3 regions of the Bradyrhizobium sp. CCBAU 11386 genome follow, and region 1 is predicted to be linked to each of the others. Evidence: riboswitches for the same ligand, from Rfam matches in the RefSeq annotation. Region 1 holds a riboswitch; each other region holds the start of a gene.
What was found. Region 1 has a riboswitch for cobalamin ahead of metE (5-methyltetrahydropteroyltriglutamate--homocysteine S-methyltransferase). Riboswitches for the same ligand answer to the same signal wherever they lie in the genome.

Region 1 (6,047 bases):
CCCCGCCCGGCATGCTCTGAATCATCCTGGTTCGGCTCACTGGACGCCAACTGCCACGTCCCGGTACGTTCAGCAAAACAGCAAGGCGTTGGATGTCGATCGCCTCGCCCAGTTCTAGCGGCATTGGATCACAACGAGCTGTGGGGCTCCGCATCGTAAGGATGCTCATTCCTGGCGTGTGACCGCTTCATCGGGATCCAAAATACGATGTATGCCGCGTGCAGCATGCCCTACCAATTGCGCTGTGGAGTGGCCATAGCCATCAGCAAGACAGATATTTTGAGGCAGCGCAAAGCTTCTCCGGGCGTGTCCGATAATCGGACCCAGAAAGCAAGAAAGGCATCCGAATGCGACCGGACCTGGCACAATCCTAAGGGCAGCATCGCCTACCGCGCTACACCAGCTATCTGACGTCCCCGCATTTCTCAGCGTCAGTTCGCGAATTGGACTATCAAGGGTGGCTCAAGTCCTTGGGCGGGCGGCAATCCGCCTCGATCTACGTGCACCTGCATTTGGTCGAAGCATGTGCTGATACAGCGGCTGCCAGACGTCAGTCACGAAACGCGGCGAGCCGATCGCGATCTATGCCTTCGGTCGATCGGTCACGCCGCGCCCGCGTCGGCCGGATCAATTTCGACCTGCTCTATGGCCTGTCCCAGCAGACAGTAAGCCTTTATGCCTGGACAGCCAAATGCCTCGAGTTGTATCGGACCGGTTTGCCGCCTTCGGTACGCGCACATTCCTCCATTCAAAAAGCACCACCGCAAGATCGACGAATTCACTCTGCCGGACAGTGTCGAGCGCTACCCCCAATTCGAAACGATCGCGGAAGCTTTAGTTGATGCTGGATACGTACGCATCGGCATCGATCACTTTGCTCTGCCGCACGAAAGTCTTGCCCGGGCGAGGCAGAAAGGCAGGCTGAAGAGCAACTTCCAGGGCTATACTGACGATTGCGCGGACGCCCTCATTGGTCTCGGCGCGGGCGCCATCGGGCGCATGCAACAAGGGTTCGCGCGAACGCTGTCTCGGCAAAGGACTACCTTGCTCACATCACCGAGGATCGGCTCGCCACCGCAAAGGGCTATTTGCTGACGGATGAGGATCGCTTCCGCGCCGAGATCATCGAGCAAATCATGTGCGACATGGCAGTCGATCTCTCAGAGACATCCCGTCGTCACGGTCTGGATCCGAAGTTCGCCGTCGTCGATCGTTCTCGAATCGACAGCCTTATTGCAGATGGGGTCGTGCTGATTGACGATGCCCGGCTTTCCGTAGCTGATGGCGCAGAGTTCCAGTTCCTGGTTCGCATCGTCGTTCGACGCTCATCTTCCTCGGTGCGGGGCTACACACAGTCCGGCGGTCTAAACCGGCTGCGCCGAGCCGAGTCGTGTCGGGTTCGAAATCGCCATCACTTAACTGGCCTATTTTTGGCGCAGGACCACACTCACTTCTGAGTAGCACCCTATTGGCACCCGCCACCTTCAAGTTCGTGACGTTCTCTAACTCGTCCGCTCATAGATCTCAAACAGAGGCCCAAGCCGAAACTGACTATCGGTGGAACCGGTCGACCGACGACTGCCTTAATCAGGGTCCCAATCAACAGTAGCCGCTCATGCATTCGTACGTTTGCGAGATCCTTGGAGCCCGGTTTTTCGTATCGCCGCGGTGATCAAGCATATCGTTTCCAGCCAGGAAGCGCACCAATTTGCGGGTGGCCCCCGCGGCGACCGCCGGCATCACTGCCCCTCGTTGCCGACGTGCTCATGAGCTACAAACCTTCGTGTAGACTTCTAAAACTCAGGCTATACGGTCGCATACCACGGCACAATTGAGCTTACGCTGAGCTTGTGCTTTAACTGGGCTCAGATTTTCGGCGAATGTCCTCGCCGTGATCGAACCGTCGGCTGTCCTCCCTCCGCCGATGGAAGTCGGCGCGATGCGCCAGCGGTCGTTCCTCCCAGACTTTCCTTCCGCCCGGCCCGCCAAGGCCGGGCATTTTTTTGCGTTCCCAAGGCTCCCTCGAGATTATCGAGAGCGCAAATGACCACAAGCGGATCAGCTTTGTCGAGAAAAGGCCCAGGCCCGCGATCAACGGCCTAGCGGATCGGATGCAGCGCGCAATTCGCGGGCGGCAGCGACCATGTTCGCTAGCGCCGGCCGAACCTCCTCCCATTTGCGCGTCTTCAGGCCGCAGTCCGGATTGACCCAGAGCTGCGAATCCCGCAGCCGTGCCCGAGCCAATGCCATCAGCTCCTTCATTTCGCCTGTCTCGGGAACACGTTGAGAGTGGATGTCGTACACGCCTGGCCCGATCTGATTTGGATATTCGTAGTTCCTGAACGCGTCGAGTAGTTCCATTTTCGAGCGCGACGTCTCGATCGAGATGACATCCGCGTCCATTGCAGCGATCGCACCCATGATGTCGTTGAACTCCGAGTAGCACATATGCGTATGAATTTGCGTTTGATCGGCGACGCCAGATGAGCAGATGCGGAAGCAATCCACGGCCCAGTCGAGATAAGCCGTCCACTCCGATCGACGCAACGGCAATCCTTCGCGGAGTGCAGCTTCGTCGATCTGGATCATGGTCGCACCAGCGTTCTCGAGATCGCGGACTTCGTCTCGGATCGCGAGCGCAATCTGGCGGCAGATCTCGCTTCTGGGAATATCATCGCGAACAAAGGACCAGTTCAAGATCGTCACCGGTCCGGTCAACATCGCCTTCATCGGCTTCCTGGTTAGTGATTGCGCGTAGCGCCACCACTCCACGGTGATCGGCTTCGACCGCAAGACATCGCCAAACAGGATCGGTGGCCTGACGCAGCGCGAGCCGTAGGATTGCACCCATCCGTTCGTGGTAAATGCGAAGCCGGCGAGGTGCTCGCCGAAGTACTGCACCATGTCATTGCGCTCAAATTCGCCGTGCACGAGGACGTCAAGACCGATATCCTCCTGCCAACGTACGGCGCGCGCAGTCTCCTCCTTGAGGAACCGGTCGTATTGCTCGTCGCTCATCGCGCCTCGTGCATGCGCTGCACGGGCATTCCGGACCTCTGTGCTCTGCGGAAACGATCCGATCGTCGTGGTAGGGAAAGCCGGTAGTCCGAAACGATTGCTTTGGATCTCGGCACGACGGGCAAATGGGCTGGCGCGCCGGCGCATGGTCTGGTCGATCGCTCTCATCCGGACAGCGACATTGGCATCACGGATTTTCGGGGAAGTCCGGCGGACAGTCGCGGCACATTCCGACTCGGCAAGAGCTAGCGCAGCATTCTGGTCGCCTGCGAGTGCCCGCGCCAGGGTTGCAAGCTCACGCATCTTCTGAACCGAGAAAGCAAGCCAACGCTTGACGTCGGAAGCGAGTCCGGTCTCGAGTTCAACATCGACCGGCACATGAAGCAGCGAACAGGATGGGGCGATCTGTACACGATCCTTGCCAAGCTTCGCAATCGCGGGTTCCAGCCGCTGGCGGAGCGACGACAAATTCGACCGCCATACATTCCGGCCGTCGATGACACCGAGAGACATGACAAGATCACTTCGGCCGCCAGCGATGATCTGATCCAATAACTCTGGCGCTCGAACCAGATCGAGGTGCAGTCCGGCAACTGGAAGGCTCAAGGCGGTGTCCAGATTGTCGCCTAGGTCGCCGAAATAGCTGGCAACCATGATCTTGATGGCCGGCCCCTCCTTCGCGAGCCGGTTATAAGCATGTAGCAAGGATTTTCGCGCCACCTCGCCCAGATCAAGAACCAGGCAGGGCTCGTCGAACTGAACCCACTTTGCCCCGCGTTTGGCCAATTCCTGCAGGACCTCGATATAGACCGGTATCAGATCGTCCAGTAGCGAGAGTGGCTGGAACGCAGGATCGGCACTCTTGCCGAGCTTTAGGAATGTGACCGGCCCGATCAGGACAGGGCGGGTCTGGAAGCCAAGGGCCTTAGCTTCCTCATACTCCTCGATCGGCTTGCGAGAGCACAGTCTGAAAGTCTGTCCCCCGTGAAACTCGGGGACCATGTAGTGGTAGTTGGTGTCGAACCACTTGGTCATCTCCTGCGCGGGTGCGCCAAATCCGCGCGGTCCGTGACCGCAACTCGCATCCTGGTCGTCGCATTGTGAACCGCGGGCCATGGCGAAGTACGTCTTGAGCGAAACGGACTCGGCTTTCGAGGCGTAGATGCCCGGGATGGCGCCAACCATGACACTTGTGTCGAGCACCTGGTCATACAGCGAGAAATCGTTCGATGGAATCACCGTGACGCCGATAGAATTCTGACGAGCCCAGTTCGCGGCACGCAGGCCAGCTGCGTCCTCGAGCAACTGCTGTTCGCTGCTTTTTCCGGCCCAATAGCTTTCGAGAGCGCGTTTGAGCTCGCGCCTTGGACCCATGCGTGGCGTTCCGAGCGTGGCAACCGGAAGGGAGAGAAGAGACATAGCGTTAACCCCATGTTGGGGGCAAAGGCCATGGCGGACGCAGGCAGGGGAAGTCGCGCGTGCGACGGCTGCTTAGCGCACCACCGGGACACCCCGCCCGCGGACGAATAGATGCCGGGGCAGGTCTCCTGGCTCGCGGGTCATCGCTGCTGTCCGGCCTTCCCGAAGCCGCGCAGGCTTCAGTGACATCGTTGGACAGCGGCTCGCCGCTCACAGTTGCGGGGGCAGCGCCGGCATTTTCACCGGCTTCCCTCTTAGCTCCGGATCAAATGCAAACCGGAGAACCTCGACGAGTTGGATTATCGGCAAGAGAACTCTTCCGTCAACCTCTCAGATTATATCTCAAGCTAACGCTGCGACATCTGCTACGGGAATGACGTGCATCTCTTTCGTTGACCACGATGTAGAAGCGCTCTCCAATCAGCGATGTCGGAATGACCATCGGAGCTGCGTGCGCGTGGGGCCGCACGCCAGATCGGTGGAAGGGGCAAATGCGGCTTGCGCGGTCGGGACTGCTGCCTCGAGCAGAACGCATTTGATGCGAGTCCCGGCTTCCCAGCGGTTCATCGAGCACGTCCGCCATCCAACCGCCTTCTCGACCAACAGGATCCGTATTGAATAGGCCTAAGACACCTGGCGAAAGTCAGCAACATACCGGCGAGCAGGTTGATTTGCGGTGCGAGCCAGACTCCAAATGCTCGGCGTAAAGATCGGCTTGGCGTCGTTGGCCATCGAGTGCAAACCGCAGCTGACTGAGGCTGCTCTCGACTTCCGGAGCCGCCGCATATCGCGAAAGGAGCGCCAAACGCGCCGCGGCCCCGTGGCCACAAGCGGCCAAAGGCATGGCAGAGATCGAAAGCCCACATTCCTGCAACCGAACCAAACGGTTCAATGGCGGCAAACGTGCTCCGAATTCTCATCAGGAACTTGGCACCGAAGCGTTCCCCTGCGCCGTCGAATATCCGGTGCGGGACGAGGATCGGTAAGCCGCGATGGATAGGCTGAATGGAACGATCGAAACGTGTGCAAGTCGGAAAGTCGACAAAGAAGACACAAAACCGGTAAGAATTTCCGTCTGTTACCTGGCACGAAGAATGCAAGTCATCGGCATGCCCAGGCCCTCCTGCTGGGCATGTCCAGCACAGCAAATCCGGGCTGTCGCTGGCGACTGAAGTTAGCGGCGCGTGACATAGAGGGGAGCGCCTGCTCGCGCGGGACACCATCGGTCGCCCCGTCGCGTCGACGCTAACTTATTGCGCTCGCGCATAACAGGTTGAAGGTTGCCCGCTTTGAAAGACGTGTTGATGAAAAACCAGATAGGCCGACGGTTGTGAAGAAAATGTCTGGAAGACGCGCGCTATGGTTTTGTCTTGGTCCATCGCTGATCTGCCTGGTCGGACTGGCTGCGACGAGCAACAGTGTTCGTGCCAACGAAAGCGCCCTCGTCGAAAGAGTCAAGTCCACGTGGCGAGCGCAAGACGGTGAGACGATAGAACACATTCTCTCCAACGTCTCGAAGGTCGCACAGTTCGTCCCTCGAACGTGGGGCGTTGCTGAAGGATTTGACCGAGATGAATATGTTTTCGTTTCCTGGACCAGGCACCGGGACA
Region 2 (6,047 bases), on a different contig from region 1:
TCGCAGCGAGCGACACGAAGCCTTTGGCTGGGCGGCGGCGCGGATCGACGATGTCGCCAACTTCATTCCGGCGCGCCTGACCGGATTCCTCTTTGTGCTGCTGGCACCAAAGCGATCCGAGGCATTGTCGTGCATGACGCGCGATGCGCGCCGGCATCGCTCGCCCAATGCCGGCTGGCCGGAAGCGGCGATGGCCGGCGCGCTCGGCGTGCGGCTCAGCGGTCCCCGGATCTACCACGGCAGCATCACCAACGAGCCCTGGCTCAACGAAGGCGCGCGCGATCCGCTCGCCGCCGATATCACGCAAGGGGTGACCGTCTACCGCCGCACCATGCTGCTGCTCGCAGGCCTCCTTGCGATCCTCAGCTTCGCGTGAAAGAACAGGGCATGCGCGAGCACGGTGGAAATCTCGATCTGGCCCAGCAGCGTTTTGGCGGGCGCGCCGAGGACTGGATCGATCTGTCGACGGGGATCAACCGGCTGGCTTATCCGGCGGGCGAGGTGAGCATGCGCGCGTGGAGCGCGCTGCCGTCGCGTGCCGAGATCGACGCCTTGCATCAGGCGGCGCAGCACGCCTACCGCACCAGCGCGGCGCTCGTTGCGATGGGCGGCGCGCAAGCCGCTATTCAATTGCTGCCGCAATTTGGGCCGCGCGGCGGCGCCCGCATCCTTGCGCCGACCTACAACGAATATTCCGGGGTCCTGTCGGCTGCGCGCTGGGGCGTCCAGGAGGTCGCGGATCTTGACGCGCTGGCGGGCGCGGACCTCGCCGTCGTCGTCAATCCCAACAACCCCGATGGCCGGCGCCATACGCCGAAGGACTTGCTGGCACTGCTGCCGCGCGTCGGCCGTCTCGTCATCGACGAGAGCTTTGTCGATGCCGTTCCGCAGCTCTCGCTCGCGCCGGAAGCGGATCGGCCGGGGCTGCTGATCCTGCGGTCCTTCGGGAAGTTTTATGGTCTGGCCGGCCTGCGGCTCGGGTTTGCGATCGGTAGCGCGGCCGACATCGCAGGGATCGCCGCGATGTCGGGGCCATGGCCGGTCTCGGGGGCGGCGATCGCGATCGGATGCCGCGCATTGCGCGACGATGCCTGGGCGGAGGCCACCTCAGCGCGGCTTGCGCGCGACTGTGCCCGTCTCGACGACATGGCGCAAGCAAAAGGCTGGACGCTCGTCGGCGGTACGCCGCTGTTTCGTCTTTACGAAACGCCTGATGCGCTGGCCGCGCAGGAGACGCTGGCGCGTGGCCAGATCTGGTCGCGCGTCTTCGCGCAGAAACCGACATGGCTGCGGCTCGGACTTCCCGGCAGCGAAGCCGAATGGACGCGCCTTGCCGAGGTCCTAGCGCGCTAGCGAAAGCAGGCCTTCGACGTCGAGATGCTTTTCGATGTGGTCGGCGAGCGCATCAAGCGCGCTCTCGACCCTGGCATGATAAGGCTCGTCGCCTGCGGGAATGTCGAGCTTGGCCAAGTACGCCTTGCGGAAATCGTCCGACGTGAACAGGCCGTGCAGGTAGCTGCCCTGCACACGGCTATCGCTGGAGATCGCGCCTTCCGGCGTGCCGTTCAATGTCGCAAACGGCCGCGCGCGATCCGGCCCGTCGGTGCGGCCGATGTGGATCTCGTAGGCCTCGATCGGCTGGTCCGTGGCGGCGTGCACGGCCGCAACACGCGTCAGCGTCTTCTGCGGACTCATTACCGTTTCGACATCCAGGAGTCCGAGGCCGGGCGTGTCGCCGGCAGGGCCTTCGATGCCATCAGGATCGGCGACACTGCGTCCGAGCATCTGATAGCCGCCGCAGAGGCCGAGGATGTGGCCGCCACGGCGATAATGCGCCAGGAGATCAATGTCCCAGCCCTGCGCCCGCAGGAAGGCGAGATCGCCGCGGGTCGATTTGGAGCCGGGGACGATGACGAGACGCACATCGCCGGGGATCGCCTCACCCGGACGCACCATCACGAGATCGACGCCCGCCTCGAGCTTGAGCGGATCGAGATCGTCGAAATTGGCAATCCGTGACAGCGCGAGGCAGGCGATCTTGCATTGGCCCGGCTTTCGCGCGTCGCTGAGGCCCAGCGCGTCCTCGGCCGGTAGCTCGCCGGCGCGCGCAAACCAGGGTAGCACGCCAAAGCCGCGCCAGGACGTCTTCTGCTCGATCAGCTTGTAGCCGTCGTCGAACAGCGTGGGATCGCCGCGGAACTTGTTGATGACAAAACCCTGGATCATCGCGGCATCGTCAGGGGCGATCACCGTTTTGATGCCGACGAGCTGCGCGATGACGCCGCCGCGGTCGATATCGCCGACCAGCACAACCGGCACATCAGCCTTTCGGGCAAAGCCCATATTGGCGATGTCGGCCTTGCGCAGGTTCACCTCGGCGGGACTGCCGGCGCCTTCGACCAGCACGAGATCGGCCCGCGCCTTCAGCCGCTCGAAGCTCTCCAGCACGGAGCCCATCAGCTGTGGCTTCATCGCCGCATAGTCACGCGCACGCGCAGTTGCGATGCGCTTGCCATGCACGATCACCTGCGCACCGACGTCGGTCTCCGGCTTCAGCAGTACCGGATTCATGTCGGTGTGTGGCTCGACGCCGGCGGCGAGGGCTTGCAGTGCTTGTGCGCGGCCGATCTCGCCGCCATCGACGGTCACGGCCGCATTGTTCGACATGTTCTGCGGCTTGAAGGGAAGCACGCGCAGGCCGCGCCGCGTGAAGGCGCGCGCGAGACCGGCGACGATGAGCGACTTGCCCACGTCCGAGCCGGCCCCCTGGATCATCAATGCGCGCGCCATCGCGTGTGTCTTCAGAACTCGACGCCGGCCTGCGCCTTGATGCCGGAGCGGAACGGATGTTTCACCAGCGTCATCTCGGTGACGAGGTCGGCGATCTCGATCAGTTCGTCCTTGGCATTGCGCCCGGTGAGCACGACATGCGTCATCTCAGGCTTTTTTGTCGACAGGAATTCGACGACCTCAGCAATATCGAGATAGTCGTAGCGCAACGCGATGTTGATCTCGTCCAGCACGACCATGCGCAGGCTGGGATCGAGGATCAGCTCCTTCGCCTTCTCCCAGCCGGTGCGTGCGGCGGCGATGTCGCGGGCGCGGTCCTGCGTCTCCCAGGTGAAGCCTTCGCCCATCGCATGGAACTGGCAGAGATCGCCGAAATGGCCGGTGAGCAGGCGGCGCTCGCCGGTGTCCCAGGCGCCCTTGATGAACTGCACGACGGCGCAGGGGAAGCCATGGGCGACGCAGCGCACGATCATGCCGAAGGCCGAGGACGACTTTCCCTTGCCGGCGCCGGTATGGACGATGATGAGGCCCTTTTCGCCGCTCTTGGTCGCCATGATCTTGTCGCGGGCGGCCTTCTTCTTCGCCATTTTCGCGGCGTGGCGGGCGTCGGTTTCCTCGCCCGTTTGGGTATCCGGTTCAGGCGTCATCGTACCTGGTCCTTCGGCTTGACAAGAGGCGGCCGGGGGCAAATGGTGGCCCGGCGTTGGTTCCTGTCCTATGACAGGCGAAGAGGGAATGCGATAGGGTCCGAATCGGCAAGATTTGGGTCCAAAATGCAGCCGCCCCCGCGACCGTGACCGGAGAGATGCCCGAAGCCACTGACCCCTCACGGGATCGGGAAGGCGGGGATCGAAGGGCAAAACCCTGCTCCGCAAGCCGGGAGACCTGCCAGCGCGGACGATTTTTGGACCGGCGGACGGGGTGTTCCGCGACGGGGAAACGGACCCTCGCAAGACCGGTTCGTGGGCCTCTTCGCCTCCCGCTGTTTATTCTGGAAGAGGCGATGACCGTCACACTTCACGTCTGCATTACCTGCCGCGCCGGCGAGACGCTTGGCGAGGGCGAAGTCACGCCGGGCAAGCGCCTTCACGGTGCGATCGTCGACGCCGGCGTGCCCGATGGTGTCAATGTCGTTCCCGTCGAATGCCTGTCGGCATGCAGCCAGGGCTGCTCGGTCGCGCTGAGCGCGCCCGGCCGCTGGTCCTATGTCTATGGCCGCCTGTCGGATGCCAACGCGCGCGACGTGATCGCGGGCGCCGCGGCCTATTCGGCCGCGCCCGACGGTCTCGTGCCCTGGCGCAGCCGTCCCGAGATCTTCCGCAAGCAGTCGCTTGCCCGCATTCCCCCCATTGCCGTCGTGCCGGAGGCCGCCGAATGAATTCGCTCGCAAAAGTCCCGGTCACGGTGGTGACCGGCTTTCTCGGCTCCGGCAAGACGACGCTGATCCAGCATCTGCTCGCCAACCCCAACGGCAAGAAGCTCGCGGTGCTCGTTAACGAGTTCGGCAGCGAGGGTGTCGACGGCCAGATCCTGAAGTCCTGCGCCGATGCCAATTGCCCGGAGGAAAACATCGTCGAGCTCGCCAATGGCTGCATCTGCTGCACCGTTGCCGACGATTTCATCCCGACCATGGAACTGTTGCTGGCGCGGCCCGTCAGACCCGATCATATCCTGATCGAGACCTCGGGCCTCGCGCTGCCCAAGCCTTTGCTCAAGGCGTTCGACTGGCCGGAGATCCGCTCGCGCATCACGGTGGACGGCGTGATTGCGTTGGCCGATGCCGAGGCCGTCGCCGCCGGTCGCTTTGCGCCGGATCCGGCCGCAGTGGAAGCGCAGCGTGCGGCGGACGAAAATATCGATCACGAGACGCCGCTGTCGGAAGTGTTCGAGGACCAGATCGCCTGCGCCGACATCGTGCTGCTGACCAAGGCCGATCTTGCCGGCCCGGCGGGACTCGAAGCGGCCAAGGCTGCCATCACCGCAGAGATGCCGCGCCGCGTGCCGATGCTTCCCGTTACCGATGGCGCGATCGATGCGCGCGTCATCCTCGGTCTCGGTGCCGCCGCCGAGAATGATCTCGCCGCCCGCCCGTCGCATCACGACGGCGAAGAGGAGCATGAGCACGACGACTTTGCCTCCGTCGTGATCGACCTTCCGGAGGTGGCGGATATCGATGTGCTGGTCGCCTCGGTTCAGCGTCTGGCGCGCGAGCAGAACGTGCTTCGTGCCAAGGGTTACATCGCGGTCGCGGGCAAGCCGATGCGCCTGCTGCTCCAGGCCGTCGGCGAGCGCGTGCGTCACCAGTTCGACAAGCCCTGGGGCGCGATCGCGCGGCAGTCAAAGCTCGTTGTGATCGGCGAGCACGGCGATATCGACGAGGCCGCGATAAGAGCGGGACTTGGTCTTTCAGGATCTGGCATCTGATGCACGTCGTCTTCCGCGAGAGCCGCGGTCTGGAAGAGACCGCGACGCCAAGGGACATCGGCCAGGACCCGGCCGATCTCGTGGTGCTCTCGTACTCGGATTCCGATCTCGCCGCGTTCGCGGCCGGCTGGCGCCGAGGCCGCGACAGCCTGCCGTCGCTGCGGCTCGCCAATCTCGCGGAGCTGCGTCATCCGTTGTCGGTCGACACCTATATCGAGCGCACGCTGGCCCAGGCACGCGGCATTCTGGTCCGCCTGATCGGCGGTGAGTCCTATTGGCCCTACGGCCTCGCGGCTCTCCAGCAACTCGCGAAGGCGCGCGGTATCGTGCTCGCGGTGCTGCCGGCCGATGGCCGCGACGACACACGGCTCGATGCATACTCAACCCTGCCGGTCTCGACGCTGCGCCGGTTGAAGGTGCTCTGCGACACCGGTGGTCCGGTCGCGGCGCAAGCGGCGATCGCGCAGCTTGCGCTGGCTTCGGGACTCTATGCCGGTCCGGTCGTCGGCGAGATGACCGTGCCCGAGATGGGCTTCTACGATCCCGCCCGCGGCGTCATCGCGGCGATGCGGGACGGCGAGGGGAAACCGCGCGCGCTGGTGACGTTCTATCGCTCGTACCTCACCGCCGCGGACACCGGCCCGGTCGACGCGCTGATTGCCGCGCTGCGCGAGAAGGGGTTTGACGCGTATGGCGTATTCGTCATCTCTTTGAAGGCAGCGGGCGTTGCGGACTGGCTGGGGGCGCATCTTGCGCAAGATCCTCCGGCCGCGATCGTCAATGCGACCGCGTTCTCCGCGGTCGGCGACGACGGCACGACACCGTTCGATGCG
Region 3 (6,047 bases), on a different contig from region 1:
CCGGCTCGAGCAGCTCGCGATCGAGCTCGCGGGCCTGCAGGCGACCAAGCAGCCACGCGCGGCACGCGTGCCGATCATCATTTTCGCCGGTGATCACGGCATCGTCGCGCAAGGCGTGTCGGCCTATCCGCAAGCAGTGACCATCGCGATGATGGCGAATTTTGCCTCCGGTGGGGCGGCTATCTCGGTGCTGGCGCGTGAGCTTGGTTCGAGCCTGGAGGTGGTTGACGCCGGCACGTTGGCGCCGGAGGCGGTAGCGGGCATCGTCATCGACAAGCCGCGCAGCGGCACTCGCGATTTCAGTGTCGAGGCTGCGCTCACACCGTCCGAGCTGGCCTTCGCCTTCGAAGCCGGTCAGCGCGCCGTCGCGCGCGCGGAAGCCAGCCAGCCCGATCTTCTGATCTTCGGCGAGATGGGCATCGGCAACACCACGACCTCGGCGGCGATCGCGGCGAGCCTGCTCGGCGTGAGCGCCGAGGAAATCGCGGGCAGCGGGACCGGCGTCGATGCGGCCGGCCGTGCGCACAAGGCGCGCGTGATCGATGCCGCGATTGCGCGCCATGGCGTTGCGGCTGCGTCGCCTGAAAAAATCCTGTGCGCCGTCGGCGGCCTCGAGATCGCGGCCATCTGCGGCGCCATCATTGCGGCCGCGCAGCGCCGCATCCCTGTATTGATCGACGGCTTCATCGTGTCGGTCGCGGCACTGGCGGCCGTGCGGCTCAATCCGTCGTGCCAGCCGTTCCTTTTGCCGTCGCATCAATCGGCGGAGCAGGGGCATCGGCTGATGCTTCGCGCCCTGAACGTGCAGCCGCTGATCAGCCTCGATCTCAGGCTCGGGGAGGGATCGGGCGCTGCCATCGCGCTGCCGCTGGTACGGCTCGCCTGTAGCCTTCACAACGGCATGGCGACCTTCGCGCAGGCCAATGTGCCGGATCGCCCGGCCTGATCCGGCTCACGCCACGCGCTGATTGACCGACACGACGCGCCAGCCGGTCGCGAGCCGGTCGATCCTGGTGAGCGACAGCGGATCGATCACGAAGCGCAGGGCAGCTTGCGGCGCAAGATCCAGCGCGATGCACAGTGCGGCGCGGATCGTGCCGGAATGCACGACGAGCGTTGCGCGTCCAGCTTCGATTCGTGACAGCCCACGTCGCACGCGCGCGACCTGGTCCTCAAAGCTTTCACCTCCCGGTGGTCGTGCGTGCGCCGGATCGTCCCAGAATTGCGCGTAGGCATCGCCACCGGTCGCTGCGAGTTCATCATGCCGCCGGCCGGTCCAATCGCCAAAATCCTGCTCGCTGAACTCGCCCACCAGCTCCGGTTCGAGCCCCAGCACGCGCGCGGTCTCGACCGTGCGCCGCGACGGGCTGGCATAGCTCGCAGAGTCCTGCGGCAAGCGCTGCCGCAGCGCCTCCAGTTGCGCGCGATCGCCGAGATCGGCGGGCGCGTCCGGCGCGTGGATCGTCCCCGCGACGCCGGCGACGGGCGCATGACGGATCAGCCAGAGGAAGGTCTTGCCTTCCATGCTCATCTCCAAGGAAGTTGGTCGCTGTGGCAATAACGCCGCAACTGGCACATTGACTCTGTCTCGATCGTAATCCTAGATGCTCGCGACGGTTTCCCCCGAGAGGGGATGAAAAGGGAATGCGGTGCGGGGATGTTTCCCCAACGCCGCGGCTGCCCCCGCAACTGTAAGCGGATAATCCTTCGTCAGAAGCCACTGGGTCCTCGGTCCCGGGAAGGCGACGAAGTGGTGACGACCCGCGAGCCAGGAGACCTGCCGTCAGCCGTGGTCACACGCGAAGATGTCGGTCGGGGAGTACAGACATTCGGCTTCATCGGACGGCTGACAAGCCAAAGGTGAGACCTCGTTCGCTGTGACGTGCCACTGACGTCATACCGAGGTCCCGCTGTGTCTTCTATCCGTCTTGGACGATCGCGCCGTTTCCTGCTCGCCTCCGCTGCTTTCACGTCGTTTACAGTCGCCGATCTGCCCGCCGCGCTGGCGCAGCAGGTCCGCGAACCGCTGCCACCCGTCGAGGTGTCGCCCAACCAATCCCGCAAGCAGGCAAAGCCGGCCGGGCGGGACGCGCAGAGTGCGCGCCGCGCAACGCCGCGCCGGTCAGCGGCCGCATCGGCGGCGCCCAAGCCTGCCGTGCCGGCCGCGGCGGCGCCAACGCCGCTCAACAGCAATGCGGTGGCCGAAAGCGCCTCGCGTCTCGGCCTCACCGTGCGCGAGACGCCGGCGACCGTCGAGGTGATCTCAGCCGAGACCATGCGCGAGCAGGGCTATCGCACCGTGTCCGAGGTGGCCCAAGGTGCGGTCGGCGTGACCTCCGGCGATAGTCCGGGGGAGCCGGCGGGTTTCTCGATGCGCGGCTTCACCAACAGCCAGATCAACACGCTCTATAACGGCATCAAGATCGGCCCGCAGAACATGACCTCGCGGATCATGGACACGGCCAATCTGGAGGCCGTCGAATTCCTGAAGGGCCCGGCCTCGCTGATCTCGGGCGAGGGCGCCGCCGGCGGGGCTATCAACTTCGTCACAAAGCAGCCACACACCGGAGCGATCCGCAACGAGGCGGACTTCTCGTACGACTCCCTGAACTCGTTCCGTACCCATTACGGCTCGGGCGGCAGCACCAACGTCCAGGGCCTCGACTACCGCTTCGACATCAGCCGCTCCTCGCTCAACGGTTTTGTCGACGACACCAATACCAAGACGCTCGACGTGTCTGGCCAGCTCAACTACCGCGTCTCCGACAGTCTCAAGGTCTGGGGCGCGATCGAGTACCGCGAGGATCGCGGAAAGGCCTATTGGGGCGCGCCGCTGGTGCCGGCCGCTTTCAGTGGCTCGCATGCGACGAGCGGCATCGTATCGGGTACTTACGTGTCGGACTTCACTAAATCGAATCTTGGATCAATTACGATCGACGATCGCACGTTCAACACCAACTACAACGTGCTCGACAACCGCAACGTGGCGCAAGAGGTTTGGCTGCGCGGCGGGTTCGAGCTGAAGCTTGCGCCCGACCTGATGCTGAAAAGTCAGGCCTATGCCTACGGCGCGGAACGTTCGTGGTTCAACAACGAGGTCGAGGCGTTCACCACGAATCCCGGCCCGCACATGAACACGGTCGACCGCAGCCGTTTTTACGTCGCACACAGCCAGCGGCTCGTCGGCAACATCACCGACCTGACTTGGGATGCGAACATCGCCGGCTTTGACAACCGTCTAGTCACCACGCTGTCGTCGAGTTATCTCGATTTCGTCAGGCCGGGCGCCGCAAATTTCCCGGAGGATTTCGTCTCTCTGGTCGATCCTGTTCGTGGCTTCTACGGCGATCTCACGACCAAGCAGCAGACCGCGCGCATCGACAACGAGGCGCTGTCGTTCGAGGACCGGCTGAAGCTGACGCGGACCTTCGCGCTGATCGGCGGCCTCCGCGTCGAACATATCGGGCTCGACCGCAACTCGACCGACCAGAACGGTCTAGTGAACGCGGGCTTTCCGTTCACGAAGGACTGGGCGCCGGTGACGGGTCGCATCGGCTACACCTGGGAGGCCGTGCCCGGCCTGACCTTCTTCAGCCAGTATGCCACCGGTGCCGACGTTTCCGCCAACAACATCTTCCTGCTGTTGCCGACCCAGCCGCTGGATCTGACGACGTCGCGCACCTACGAGACCGGCGTCAAGCATCTGTTCTGGGACAACCGGGCGGAATGGTCGTTCTCGGCCTACGATATCCTGCGCAAGAACGTCTATGCCGCGGCCGGCGGCATGGCGCTCAACATCGCCGGGCGACAGGAATCGAAGGGCGTCGAGCTCGCCGCCTCGGTGCGGCCGATCGAGCCCCTCCGGCTATGGGGCAACATCGCCTATGTCGATGCGCGCTATGCCGACTACAATTTCGTCGGCGGCTCGTTCTCGGGCAACACGCCGCCGAACGTGCCGCGCATCGTCGCGAATGCTGGTGCGTCGTACCGGTTCTTCACGCCGTGGCCGGTGGAGCTCGGCATCGTCGGCCGTCACGTCGGCGACCGCTACAACACCGACGCCAACACGGTGACGATGAACGCCTACACGGTCGGCGACGTCTACGCCTTCGTCGACATTCCCAAGACGGTGTTCAATGCCGTCGATCAGGCCCGCCTGACCTTCCGGGTGCGCAACTTCACCGACAAGCGCTACGCGATCTGGGGCGATCCGTTCTATCCCGGCCAGATCCTCCTGGGCGCGCCGCGCACCTACGAGATCTCGGCGGCGTTCAAATGGTAGGACGCTGAGCGCATGATGGGCGCGATCGTCCTGCTGCATCGCTGGCTCGGGATCACGTTCTGCCTGCTGTTCGCGATGTGGTTCGCGACGGGTATCGTGATGCATTTCGTTCCGTTTCCGTCATTGACGGAAGCGGAACGTTTTGCCGGCCTTGCGCCGGTCGTGCGCGTGCAGGCCACCATGGCGGTTGCCGATGCCGTGGCTGCGAGTGGAATCGCCGATGCTACGCGCCTGCGCCTGATTCAGCGGAGCGATGGATCCGTCTATGTCGTGTCGGGGCCCTCACGCTCGCGCGCGGTCCGCGCTTCCGACGGACGGGATGCATCGGCGTCGTCGCCCGAGGTCGCGCTCGCCATCGTGCAGGCGCATGCGCGCCAGCGCGGGCTGGATGCCGCGCATGCGACGATCGTTGCGCACGCGGACTACGATCAATGGAGCGTACCGAACGGCTTTGATCGCCACCGACCGCTGTTTCGCGTGGCCCTTGGCGATGCCGCCGGGACGGAGGTCTACGTCTCGTCGCGTACTGGTGAAATCGTCCTGGATACGACGCGGAGCGAGCGCGGCTGGAATCTCGTCGGCAGCGTGCTGCACTGGATCTACCCGACGGTTCTGAGGAGCAACTGGGCGCTGTGGGACGGCGTGGTCTGGACGCTATCGCTGCTGGCCCTGATCGCAGCGATGTTGGGGGCGGTGCTCGGGATCGCGCGGATGAGGCTACAGGGACGTCAGTTCTTCTCGCCCTATCGCGGCTGGCATGCTCTGCATCACATCGTCGGCCTGGTGGCAACAGCCTTCGTGCTGACCTGGATCTTCAGCGGCTGGCTCTCGATGGATCACGGCCGGCTGTTCTCGCGCGGGCAGTTGAGCCCCGCGGAGGCCGGCGTGACGAACGCCTTGCCGGACTGGAAGACGGCCGCCTCGCTCGATCGGAAGCCGGTATCGTCCTTAGCCCGCGAAGTCGAATGGCTTGGCTTTAACGGCATGGTCTATCGACGCGAGCGGATTGGTCTCGACAAGCAGATTCTGGTCCGGCCCAACGGCGGAGAATCGGAATTCCTCAGCGCGCAGGAGGTCGAGAGTTTGATGACGCGGCTCGCGGCAGGCTGCGGCGCGCCGTCCGTTGTTGCGGTCAATGACGATTATCCCGCGCAATCCATCGTCCCGGGGGCACCGGTCTACCGTGCCCGCTGCGGCGACGTCTGGTTCGACATCGACAGCGCCGACGGCAGCGTCCTGCAAAGGCTGGATGCATCGCGGCGTGCCTATCGCTGGTTCTACGGCGCGCTCCACACGCTTGATTTTCCGGTCCTGCTGGCGCATCCGCGTTTGCGCGATGTCCTGATCGTCGGTCTCTGCGCGCTCGGGCTGGTGTTCTCGATCACCGGAATTGTCATCGGCTGGCGACGGCTGCGTCTGTCTTTCGCCAGCTAGACTTGCTCGCGCGGCGCCCGATCAAACAAAAAGTGCGAAAACAACCCCATGCACAGTAGCCGGTGATAATTGAATCAACGGCTTACGCAGGTGTCGACGTCAATTGACCCGTCGGGCAAAACAGGGGTATTCTGCTATTATTCCGAAATCGCCGCTGGACGCTGCAACAGCGCCTCGATCTGCTGTGCGGCGCGCAGCAGCGTGCGGTCCTGGCCGCGCCGGGCGATGATCTGGAGGCCGAACGGAAGCCCGCGGGCGTCGGCCCCGCATGGAAGCGAGATCGCCGGTAACCTCGCGTGATTGACGAACGGCGTGAACACCGCATGCCCGC

Region 2: another riboswitch for cobalamin. It lies ahead of XI09_RS41110 (DUF1636 domain-containing protein); the one in region 1 lies ahead of metE (5-methyltetrahydropteroyltriglutamate--homocysteine S-methyltransferase).
Region 3: another riboswitch for cobalamin. It lies ahead of XI09_RS41195 (TonB-dependent receptor); the one in region 1 lies ahead of metE (5-methyltetrahydropteroyltriglutamate--homocysteine S-methyltransferase).

The regions. Positions count from the first base shown of each region.
Region 1 covers NZ_LBKA01000008.1:34,560-40,606, reverse strand. The annotation lists gene XI09_RS02700 (hypothetical protein) at 1,089-1,457, shown strand; gene metE (5-methyltetrahydropteroyltriglutamate--homocysteine S-methyltransferase) at 2,092-4,437, opposite strand; cobalamin riboswitch at 4,539-4,741, opposite strand; gene XI09_RS02690 (nodulate formation efficiency C protein) at 5,711-6,047, shown strand, end outside.
Region 2 covers NZ_LBKA01000259.1:113,098-119,144, forward strand. The annotation lists gene cbiB (adenosylcobinamide-phosphate synthase CbiB) at 1-376, shown strand, start outside; gene cobD (threonine-phosphate decarboxylase CobD) at 388-1,353, shown strand; gene XI09_RS41100 (cobyric acid synthase) at 1,342-2,790, opposite strand; gene cobO (cob(I)yrinic acid a,c-diamide adenosyltransferase) at 2,802-3,437, opposite strand; cobalamin riboswitch at 3,478-3,697, shown strand; gene XI09_RS41110 (DUF1636 domain-containing protein) at 3,794-4,168, shown strand; gene cobW (cobalamin biosynthesis protein CobW) at 4,165-5,214, shown strand; gene cobN (cobaltochelatase subunit CobN) at 5,214-6,047, shown strand, end outside.
Region 3 covers NZ_LBKA01000259.1:131,790-137,836, forward strand. The annotation lists gene cobT (nicotinate-nucleotide--dimethylbenzimidazole phosphoribosyltransferase) at 1-946, shown strand, start outside; gene XI09_RS41190 (histidine phosphatase family protein) at 953-1,525, opposite strand; cobalamin riboswitch at 1,598-1,799, shown strand; gene XI09_RS41195 (TonB-dependent receptor) at 1,913-4,282, shown strand; gene XI09_RS41200 (PepSY domain-containing protein) at 4,295-5,716, shown strand; gene XI09_RS41205 (amidase) at 5,854-6,047, opposite strand, start outside.